3 regions of the Macrococcoides bohemicum genome follow, and region 1 is predicted to be linked to each of the others. Evidence: predicted binding sites of a transcription regulator. Region 1 holds the regulator's gene; each other region holds the start of a gene.
What was found. The regulator CtsR, encoded in region 1, represses protease genes until heat stress. The targets are predictions, from matches to a motif close to ATGGTCAATAAAGGTCAAACA.
Positions count from the first base shown of each region.

Region 1 (3,295 bases):
CCAAGCGATTCCTGTTAAGAATGCAAGAGGTGCAAACAAATACCCAAGTATAGTCTGGAAGTTCATTTCGCCTGGTGTAAACGCATCGACGATTCCATTAAGCATCGCGATTAATGCGATATATCCGATTAGCATTGCAGCAACAATTACTGCAACCTTAAATCCATCTAAAATATATTCTCCTAACATTTCAAAGAATGATTGTTTCTTTTCATCCGTATTTGTACCCATAATTACAGCATCTTCTTCTTCTGCTGAAACAACGTAAGGGTTGATGATTGAAGCAACGATAAAACCACCAAATAAGTTTAAGATAATAGCTGTTACGACATATTTAGGTTCAATCATCGTAAAATATGCACCGACGATAGATAGTGATACCGTACTCATCGCTGAAGCTGTTAACGTATATAAACGGTGCTTCGGAATATATGGTAATTGTTTCTTAATAGAGATAAATACTTCTGATTGACCTAAAATTGCTGCTGCTACTGCATTAAATGATTCTAATTTCCCCATACCGTTTACTTTAGAAATCAGCCATCCTAAATATTTAATGATAAACGGTAAGATCTTTAAGTACTGCAAGATTCCGATTAAAGCTGAAATAAAAGTAATCGGTAATAATACATCCATAAAGAAAGTTGAAGCGGCAGGTACTTTACCGACAGCTGGATTTTCCAGACCGCCAAATACGAAGTTGACACCTTGTTCTGCATAGCCTAGTAAATAACCGAAACCGGTAGCTAATGCTTCTACTAATTTAATACCACCTGAAGTTTTAAGTAAAAGAAAAGCAAATAGAAACTGAATGGCCATCATTATGCCGATATATTGCCAACGTACACTCTTTTTATCTGAACTCATAACCCATGCAAGTAACAAGAACACAACAAGACCGATGATACCGATAATATAATTCATGAAATCTCTCCTTTAGTCATATTTTTTATACTATAAATATCATACTACACAACGAATGAAAGCGCTAAACATTTTTTCGACTTATCATGAAAATTTGTTCATCAAAAAAGGTCAAACAAAATATTTGATTAACAAAGTAGGATTAAATATAATTAAGTCAAAGAAGGTCAAAGGTGGGTGATGTCATGCACAATATGTCAGATATAATTGAACAATATTTAAAACAGTTACTTGAAGAAGCGCAGGATGATGTTGTCGTAATTAAACGGGCACATATTGCTGAAAAGTTTGATTGCGTTCCATCACAGTTAAACTACGTCATTAAAACGCGCTTCACAAATGAACACGGCTATCAGATTGAAAGCAAACGTGGTGGCGGAGGTTATATTCGTATCACAAAAATTGAATCAAATAATAAGGCAGCGTTTATTGAGCATTTAATGGAATTAACGGGGAAACAGATTTCACAACAAAATGCTGAACGTATTATAGAAGGTTTACACCAAAATGAATTGATTAATGAGCGAGAGAAAAAGATTATACTTGGTACGATTCATCGTGATGTTTTAATGATGGATGTACCTTATCGTGATTATATACGCGCTAATATTTTACAAAATGTGCTGAATATCATTCATTATAACTAAGGAGAGATTGTATGCCATACGAAGAAGAATTTTCAATGAATCAGTTACTCAAACACTTGTTAAATAGTGGTGAGTTTCAAGCAGCCCATACACCTGACAAGTGTCCAAATTGTGGACTGACTTTAAGAGAAGCATTACACATCGGCAAATTTGGTTGTCATGAATGTTATAACACATTTAGTGATTATGTACCGCAAGTTATAGAGCGCGTACAGGCTGGTAATTTACAGCATATTGGTGTAACACCACATAAATCACAGGAAAAGATTGCACTGAAGAAAAAGATAGAAGCACTGGAAGAGAAATTACAATCATTAGTAGAGAAGCAAGCATTTGAAGAAGCGGTTGGTGTGCGTGATGAAATCCGTGCACTTAAGGAAGGTGGAGATACACATGCTGAATAAACATCTTCAGAATATATTAAGTGATTGGATGCAGTCAGCTGATGAACCCGCTGTTATCTTGAGTTCACGTATCAGGCTCGCACGTAATCTGGAAAATTTCGTTCATCCGATGATGTTTGCTGAAGATACTGCTGATAAAGTAATTGAAGAAGTGTCGAATGTATTAATAAAGGATTACGAACTAATCAAGATGACTGAAACACCGATGAAAGAGCGTCAAATGTTGGTAGTAAAACATTTGATTAGCAAAGAATTGATGGAGGCAAAGCACGGAGCTGTATTAATCAATGAAGATGAATCTGAAAGTATCATGATTAACGAGGAAGATCATATTCGTATACAAGTATTAGGTCACGATTTGTCGCTACATCATTTATATGAACGTGCACGCGTTATAGACAAAAAACTTGATGAAAAATTAATGATTTCTTATGATGAGCACTATGGTTATCTTACAACATGTCCAACCAATATTGGAACAGGCTTACGTGCCAGCGTTATGTTACATTTGCCGGGACTTTCTATTATGAAGAGAATGTCGCGAATCGCACAAACGATTAATCGATTTGGATTCACGATTCGTGGGATTTACGGAGAAGGTACACAAGCTTTAGGACATGTATATCAAGTGTCAAATCAACTGACGCTCGGTAAATCAGAAGAAAGTATCATCGATGATTTAACACAGGTGGTTGAACAGATTATTGAAGAGGAAATCAATATGCGTAAGCGTATGAATAATTATGATCATATCGATACAGTAGATAGAATTTACAGAAGCTTAGGGATATTGAAATATAGTCATAAAATTTCTGTAGAAGAAGCGAGTCTTAGATTAAGTGAGATTAAACTGGGTATTGATATGGGCATCATAAAAGATACTCCGTTTAGATTCAATGAACTGATGGTTGCTATACAGGCACCATTTATTGATAAATTGTATCCAGAGAATAAACAAATAGATGAAAAAAGAGCACAAATGCTACGAGAGCATTTGTAAGGAGGATAAAATATGTTTGGTAGATTAACTGAAAGAGCACAGCGTGTGTTAGCACATGCACAAGAAGAAGCGATTCGTTTAAATCATAATAATATCGGTACAGAACACTTATTATTAGGTCTTGTGAAAGAACCTGATGGAATTGCTGCGAAAGTGTTAGCGGCATATAACATTACAGAAGAAAAGGTTGTACAGGAAGTTGAACAATTAATCGGTCATGGCACAGATATGGGTGGAACAATTCAATATACACCACGTGCTAAAAAGGTAATTGAATTATCGTTAGACGAAGCACGTAAACTTAACCATAACTTTGTTGG
Region 1 covers NZ_CP054482.1:2,265,663-2,268,957, reverse strand. Annotated here, with positions in the region: gene HT586_RS11835 (NupC/NupG family nucleoside CNT transporter) at 1-924, opposite strand, end outside; gene HT586_RS11830 (CtsR family transcriptional regulator) at 1,110-1,571, shown strand; gene HT586_RS11825 (UvrB/UvrC motif-containing protein) at 1,583-1,975, shown strand; gene HT586_RS11820 (protein arginine kinase) at 1,965-2,975, shown strand; gene HT586_RS11815 (ATP-dependent Clp protease ATP-binding subunit) at 2,988-3,295, shown strand, end outside.

Region 2 (3,295 bases), 920 kb from region 1:
TGACACAGCATGTTTCTCCATATATTCACTCATATCGATACGTACCATATGTTTTTCAGAATCGAATAAAGTGCTGGCTAACGTTTTAGCAAGTTCAGTTTTACCGACCCCCGTTGGTCCTAAGAATAAGAAGCTACCGATAGGACGATTAGGATCTTTAATTCCTGCACGTGCACGGACAACTGCATCTGCTACTAAATCAACAGCTTCATCCTGACCAACTACACGTTCATGTAGAATCTCAGATAATTTTAATAATTTCTCTTTTTCAGTTTCTACAAGTTTACTAACCGGAATCCCTGTCCACTGAGACACAATGTAGCCAATTTCTTCTTCAGTAACGACTTCTCGAATTAAACGGTCAGTGCCTTTCGTTTCTTCAATTAAACTATCTTCTAGATCAGCTAATTCTTTCTCAACTTGCGGTATCTTACCATATTGTAATTCAGATGCTTTACCTAAATCGTAGTTACTTTGAGCTTCTTCAAGCGCTGTACGATATTTATCAAGCTCAGCTCGTTTTTCCTGTACGACGCTAATTTGAGATTTTTCTTTCTCAACACGTGCCTGTAAAGTCTGCTGTTTCTCTTTCTCATCTGCAAGTTCACGTTGTAGTTCAGATAAACGGCTTTGACTCTTACTATCTGTTTCATTTTTCAATGCTTTTTCTTCAATCTCAAGTTGTAACACACGACGATTCACTGCATCAAGTTCAGTTGGATTTGAGCCCATTTCAGTACGAATCGTAGCACATGCCTGGTCTACAAGATCAATCGCTTTGTCTGGTAAGAATCTATCTGTAATATAACGGTCTGATAACTCAGCTGCTGCTACAAGTGCTGTATCCTGAATTCTTACACCATGATGCACTTCATAACGTTCCTTTAAACCACGTAAAATAGAGATTGTATCTTCTAAATCTGGTTCAGCTACATTAACTTTCTGAAAGCGACGTTCTAAAGCTGAATCCTTTTCAATATATTGACGGTATTCATTTAAAGTTGTTGCACCGATACAATGTAACTCCCCACGCGCGAGCATTGGCTTTAACATATTACCTGCATCCATGGCACCATCTGTTTTACCTGCACCAACTAACATATGGATTTCGTCGATGAATAATAAAATTTTACCGTCTGATTCTTTTACCTCTTTCAACACTGCTTTTAAACGTTCTTCAAATTCGCCACGGAATTTTGCGCCTGCAACAAGTGCTGATAAATCAAGTTCAAATATCGTTTTATCTAGTAATGCATCAGGCACATCTTTTTTTACAATACGTTGTGCTAATCCTTCTACAATTGCTGTTTTCCCTACACCTGGTTCACCAATTAAAATCGGATTATTTTTTGTTTTACGGCTTAATATACGAATCGTATTACGCACTTCTTCATCGCGACCGATAACCGGATCCATTTTTCCGTTTCTTACTTCCTCTACTAAATCACGTCCATATTTCTTTAATACTTCATATTGAACTTCCGGATTTTGTGTCGTCACGTGGTTTCCCCCTCTAATCTGATTAATAATTTCTTGTATTACTTCAGCTTTATTACCGACAAACAATCTTGTAGGTTCATGCGTTTCAATTGCAGCCAAAATAATATGTTCTACAGAAATATAATGATCATCCATTTCATCCATCTTTTTTTCTGATGCATTCAGTAACTGATTAATTCCATTGCTTAAATATTGTCCATATTGGATATTACCCTCTACTCGGGGTATTTTTGTTAACGCTTCATTTAAAATTCTTTCATATGCTTTAATATCTAAATTACTGCGTTCAAATACAGTATTTAACATGCTGTCACTTTGCAATACAAAATGTTTCATTAGATTTTCTACTTCAATCGCCTGTAGTTTTTCTTCTACTGCGTCATTTTGAGCATACTCTAAGGCAGCCTGTACGTTATATGTCATCTTTTCTATATTCATGAAATCACCTCAAAAAAGTTTGACTATCTTTGACTATAATATCATTATAAAACCATTTCATATAAAAAACAAATTATCCACCTCGAATCAAACACAAAGTAATAATTTTATAAGAAATCATTATTTCTTGTATGATATAATATAATAAATCTAATAAAGTTACGGGTGATACAAATGGTACATACTGAATACCATGAAGCAATGAGTATAATTAATTATATAACCGAAGAAGGAAAGCTTGAGACATATGATCAAAATCAATATATTTATCAGGCAGAGGATCCTGCGAATGCAGTATATGTCATTAAAAGTGGAAATGTAGTTATTCATCGTGTATTAGAAGATGGTAAAGAATTTTCAATGAAATTACTTGGCCCAAGAAATATCTTTGGTTCTACAACCTTATTTTGCGGATTAAAAAAACATTCTCTATTCGCTAAAACAAAGACAAAAGTCTCTGTTTATAAGCTTGATATTGAACAGTTTGAGAATGCTATATTAAATGACGAAGTATTAAACTACGAATGGTTATTGTGGATTCAAAATGAAAATGCTAAGCAGGAATATAAATTAAGAGATTTATACACATTGGGTAAGAAAGGTGCAGTATACTCGACTCTAATAAGACTATCGAATACTTATGGCATCACTACTGATGACGGCATCCAGCTTAATATTGATATGACGAATAATGAGTTAGCTACCTTTGGGGGTACAACACGTGAAGGAGTCAACCGAATTATCAGCGAGTTGAAGTCAAAAAATATCATAACAACTCAAGGTAAACGAATTACTATAAAACATATTGACTATTTAAAAGATCAGATTAATTGTGAAAATTGTCCAATCAATATATGTAAGATAGAATAAAAAAAGAGACATGAATATGTCTCTTTTTTTTAGCTTACACCTAATGCTATTTTAGCGTAACGGCTCATCATGTCTTTTGACCACACTGGATTCCAGACGATATTTACTTCAATATCTTTTACTTCTGGTAATTCTCCTAGAGCAGTTTTAACCTGATCGATAATTTGAGGTCCCATCGGACATCCCATCGATGTTAATGTCATATCTACATTTACTAATCCATCATCATCCATATCAACGTGATAAACTAATCCTAAATTTACGATATCTATACCTAATTCTGGGTCAATTACATTTTCTAATGCACCCATAATACTATCTTTCATTGCTTCTTCCATTCATATCACCTCATTCTTTGTTATAATCTTAATATAACAAATATCAGTCATATTTCAAATTAATAAATTTTCATACTGATTAAAGGAGTTTTTACTTTGGAACAACATCTCATTTGCCTCGATTTAGACGGTACTTTACTCAATAGCAA
Region 2 covers NZ_CP054482.1:827,630-830,924, reverse strand. Annotated here, with positions in the region: gene clpB (ATP-dependent chaperone ClpB) at 1-1,938, opposite strand, end outside; gene HT586_RS04355 (Crp/Fnr family transcriptional regulator) at 2,113-2,808, shown strand; gene HT586_RS04350 (metal-sulfur cluster assembly factor) at 2,838-3,146, opposite strand; gene HT586_RS04345 (Cof-type HAD-IIB family hydrolase) at 3,243-3,295, shown strand, end outside.
Region 2: the regulator CtsR is predicted to act here: its motif matches at 1,955-1,975, upstream of clpB (ATP-dependent chaperone ClpB).

Region 3 (3,295 bases), 1.1 Mb from region 1:
CCAAATAAATCAACAGCTAACTGTTTTGCGAGTTCTGTTTTACCTACGCCAGTGGGACCAACAAACAAGAAGCTACCGATTGGTCGGTTGCCTTCGTCAAATCCAGCACGATTTCTACGGATTGCTTTTGCCACCGCCTGTACCGCTTCATCTTGACCGATAATTTTTTCTGATAATCTATCTTTAATATTTTTCAGACGTTCAAGATCGTTACTATCCATCTGCGAAACAGGAATTCCAGTTAATCTCTCAACTGTTCCTGCTACATCATCAACTGTTAACGTATTTGTTTCGACGCTTTTCTCTAGACTATCCTTTATTGATTTAATCTCCATTTGTAGTGCATTTGCTTGTTCATAATCTTCTCTATCTACTGCTTTTAATTTTTCTTGTTCAAGCTGTTCGATTTGTTTTTCTGATTGAACAGTATCAACAACTGTATGATTAGAAGAAACATGTGCTGCAGTGATATCCAGTAAATCTATCGCTTTATCCGGTAATAATCTTTGCGGAATATACTGAATCGATAACTCAACACAAGCTTTAATCACATTATCAGGTATTTCTACTGCATGATGTTGTTCATATTTTTCTTTTATACCTTCCAATATTGCAATTGTATCCTCTGCACTTGGCTCATTCACGACAACTTCATTGAATCGACGAGATAAAGCTGGATCTTTTAAAATATTGTTACGATATTCATCTTGAGTAGTAGCACCGATAATTGTAATATCTCCTCTGCTTAATGCTGGTTTTAAAATATCAGATAAGCCTTTACTACCAGAATCAGCACCAGTTGCTCCGCTACCGATCATTTGATGAATCTCATCTAAGAATAATACGATATTATCTTGTGCTTTCACTTCATCAATTAATTTTTGAACATTTTCTTCAAAAGCACCACGATATTGTGTCCCTGCTTCAAGCGCAGAAATATCTATTGAAATTATTTCTTTATCTTTAATTGCCTGTGGTACATCTCCGTCAATAATAGCTTGAGCTAAACCTTCGACAATCGCAGTCTTACCAACCCCTGCTTCACCAACTAAGATTGGATTATTCTTTATTCTTCTACTTAATACTTCTGCTGTATTACGTATTTCTTTTGAACGTCCAATCACTGGATCTAGTTTTCCATTACGTGCTTCTTCAGTTAAATTTCTACCAATCTTTGATAAAAACTCACCCTGCACATTGTTATTTTGATCTTTTAATCGTTGTGCCTGATTATCATTAAATTGGTTATTTTGTATATGTTGAATTACTTCAGGTGTTACTTCCTGCCCATTAATATAAAATTTGCGCTTCACTTGACCTTGTCCTAATTCATTAAACATTCTATTGAACATTGCATCAAAGTTACTGTCAAAAATTCCGTTATTCATAAATAATCACTCCTATTTAGTTGTAAGTATTACTACAAAGGGTATTATGTTCCTTTGATACTCTTATTATACTAAATTAGTCAAAGAAGGTCAAACATTATTTTGACTTTCTTTGACCTTTATTTTTATTTTATTACTTTAATTATTTCTTATAAATTCTGTAGCAAAATAATCAACATTTATAACCAACAATTATAATAGAAGAAACTCAAATTAATATATGGTAATTAAACGTTCATTTTTCTTTGCAAATTATGATAAATAAATCAGAAGTATAGTATCCTTTTAAAAAATTTTTATTTGTGACCATTTTTTGACAAACATATTAGTTGCAAAATGTTTATATATATTTAATCCCTTTCATCTCCTATATTTAATCAGCATCAGTGATAATAAAAAGATTATTCTACTTTTACATAAAATGTAAGGTAATTGAATAAAATCATCTTTTTCTTACTCAAAATTTTTGAACTTAAAGAATATATATGGTCTAATATGAACCGTTACAGAAAAATAAACTTTGCATTTTAGTTTGTTTATCCCGAATAAACATTATTCTAATTAATCTGTAACTTATAAAAATATATTTTTTAATTGTTTCTACTTGTCGAAATACACATCATTATCGACAAAGAAAGACGAGAAACATTGAATTTTTAAATTACTGGAGGATTATATATTATGAAAAAAGCATTATTAACATCATCATTAGCATTAACGTTAGGCGTAACAGGATTATCAGGAGTAAATGGTTCACACGAAGCACAAGCATCAGAAACGACACAAACAGCTAAAGTGGATTTCAATGAACTGGCAAACTTAGCGAGAAACAATTCAGAAACATTAAATGAACGCCCAGTGCATGCTGGAGCTTACAATTATTCATTTAATAAAGATGGATATTCTTATAACTTTGAATCAGATGGTGTTTACTGGACATGGGAATATAAATACACTGGAGCAGCAGATACGATTGTAAATAAAACATCTACTCAACCTCAAGCTGTAAAACAATTTGATAGTGTTAAAGAACAAACACCAATTCACAAAACAACTTATCAAGCACCAGCAAAACAATTTAAACAAGTGAGTTATCAAGCACCAGTTCAACAAAAAGCACCAGTGCAACAAAGTGCTTACAAAGCACCCGTTTCACAAACATCAACATCAAACGTAAGTGTTAATACACATTTACAGTTAATTGCACAACGTGAATCAGGTGGTAATATCCGTGCGATCAACACTACTTCTGGTGCAGCAGGTAAATATCAATTCTTACAAAGTACATGGGATACAGTTGCTCCAGCTTCATGGAAAGGAAAATCACCAGCTTCAGCACCTGAATCAGTTCAAGATGCAGCAGCCGTAAAATTATATAATGAGTACGGTGCACAACACTGGGTTACAGCTTAATATTTAAATTATTACATGGGAAGAATGCTCTAAATAGCATTCTTCGCTTTTTATATTACAAAAACATTTCGACATTGTAATGAATTGTTATTTTACTGTAACGTATGTAATGATATTATGTGTTACATTATTAATGTCGAAAGAGAGATAATTATCGACAGTCAACTTTGACAATCGATAACGAAAATAACAAAACGTAAATTAATGGAGGACTTATATATTATGAAAAAAGCAATCTTAACATCATCATTAGCTTTAGCTTTAGGTACAACGTCGGTAGCATCTGCTGGTCAAGCATACGCTTCAGAAACTGAAAATACTCAAAAAGAATCTGTAGACTTCGCTCAATTAGCTGAATTAGCTAAAGCTGAATCTGCATCATTAAACGAAAAACCAGTTCATGCTGGACCATACCACTACGAATTCAGCAAAGATGGATTCTCTTATGAATTCAAATCAGATGGTATCTACTGGACTTGGGAATATAAATACAC
Region 3 covers NZ_CP054482.1:1,055,622-1,058,916, reverse strand. Annotated here, with positions in the region: gene HT586_RS05500 (ATP-dependent Clp protease ATP-binding subunit) at 1-1,388, opposite strand, end outside; gene HT586_RS05495 (transglycosylase family protein) at 2,070-2,801, shown strand; gene HT586_RS12515 (transglycosylase family protein) at 3,024-3,295, shown strand, end outside.
Region 3: the regulator CtsR is predicted to act here: its motif matches at 1,465-1,485, upstream of HT586_RS05500 (ATP-dependent Clp protease ATP-binding subunit).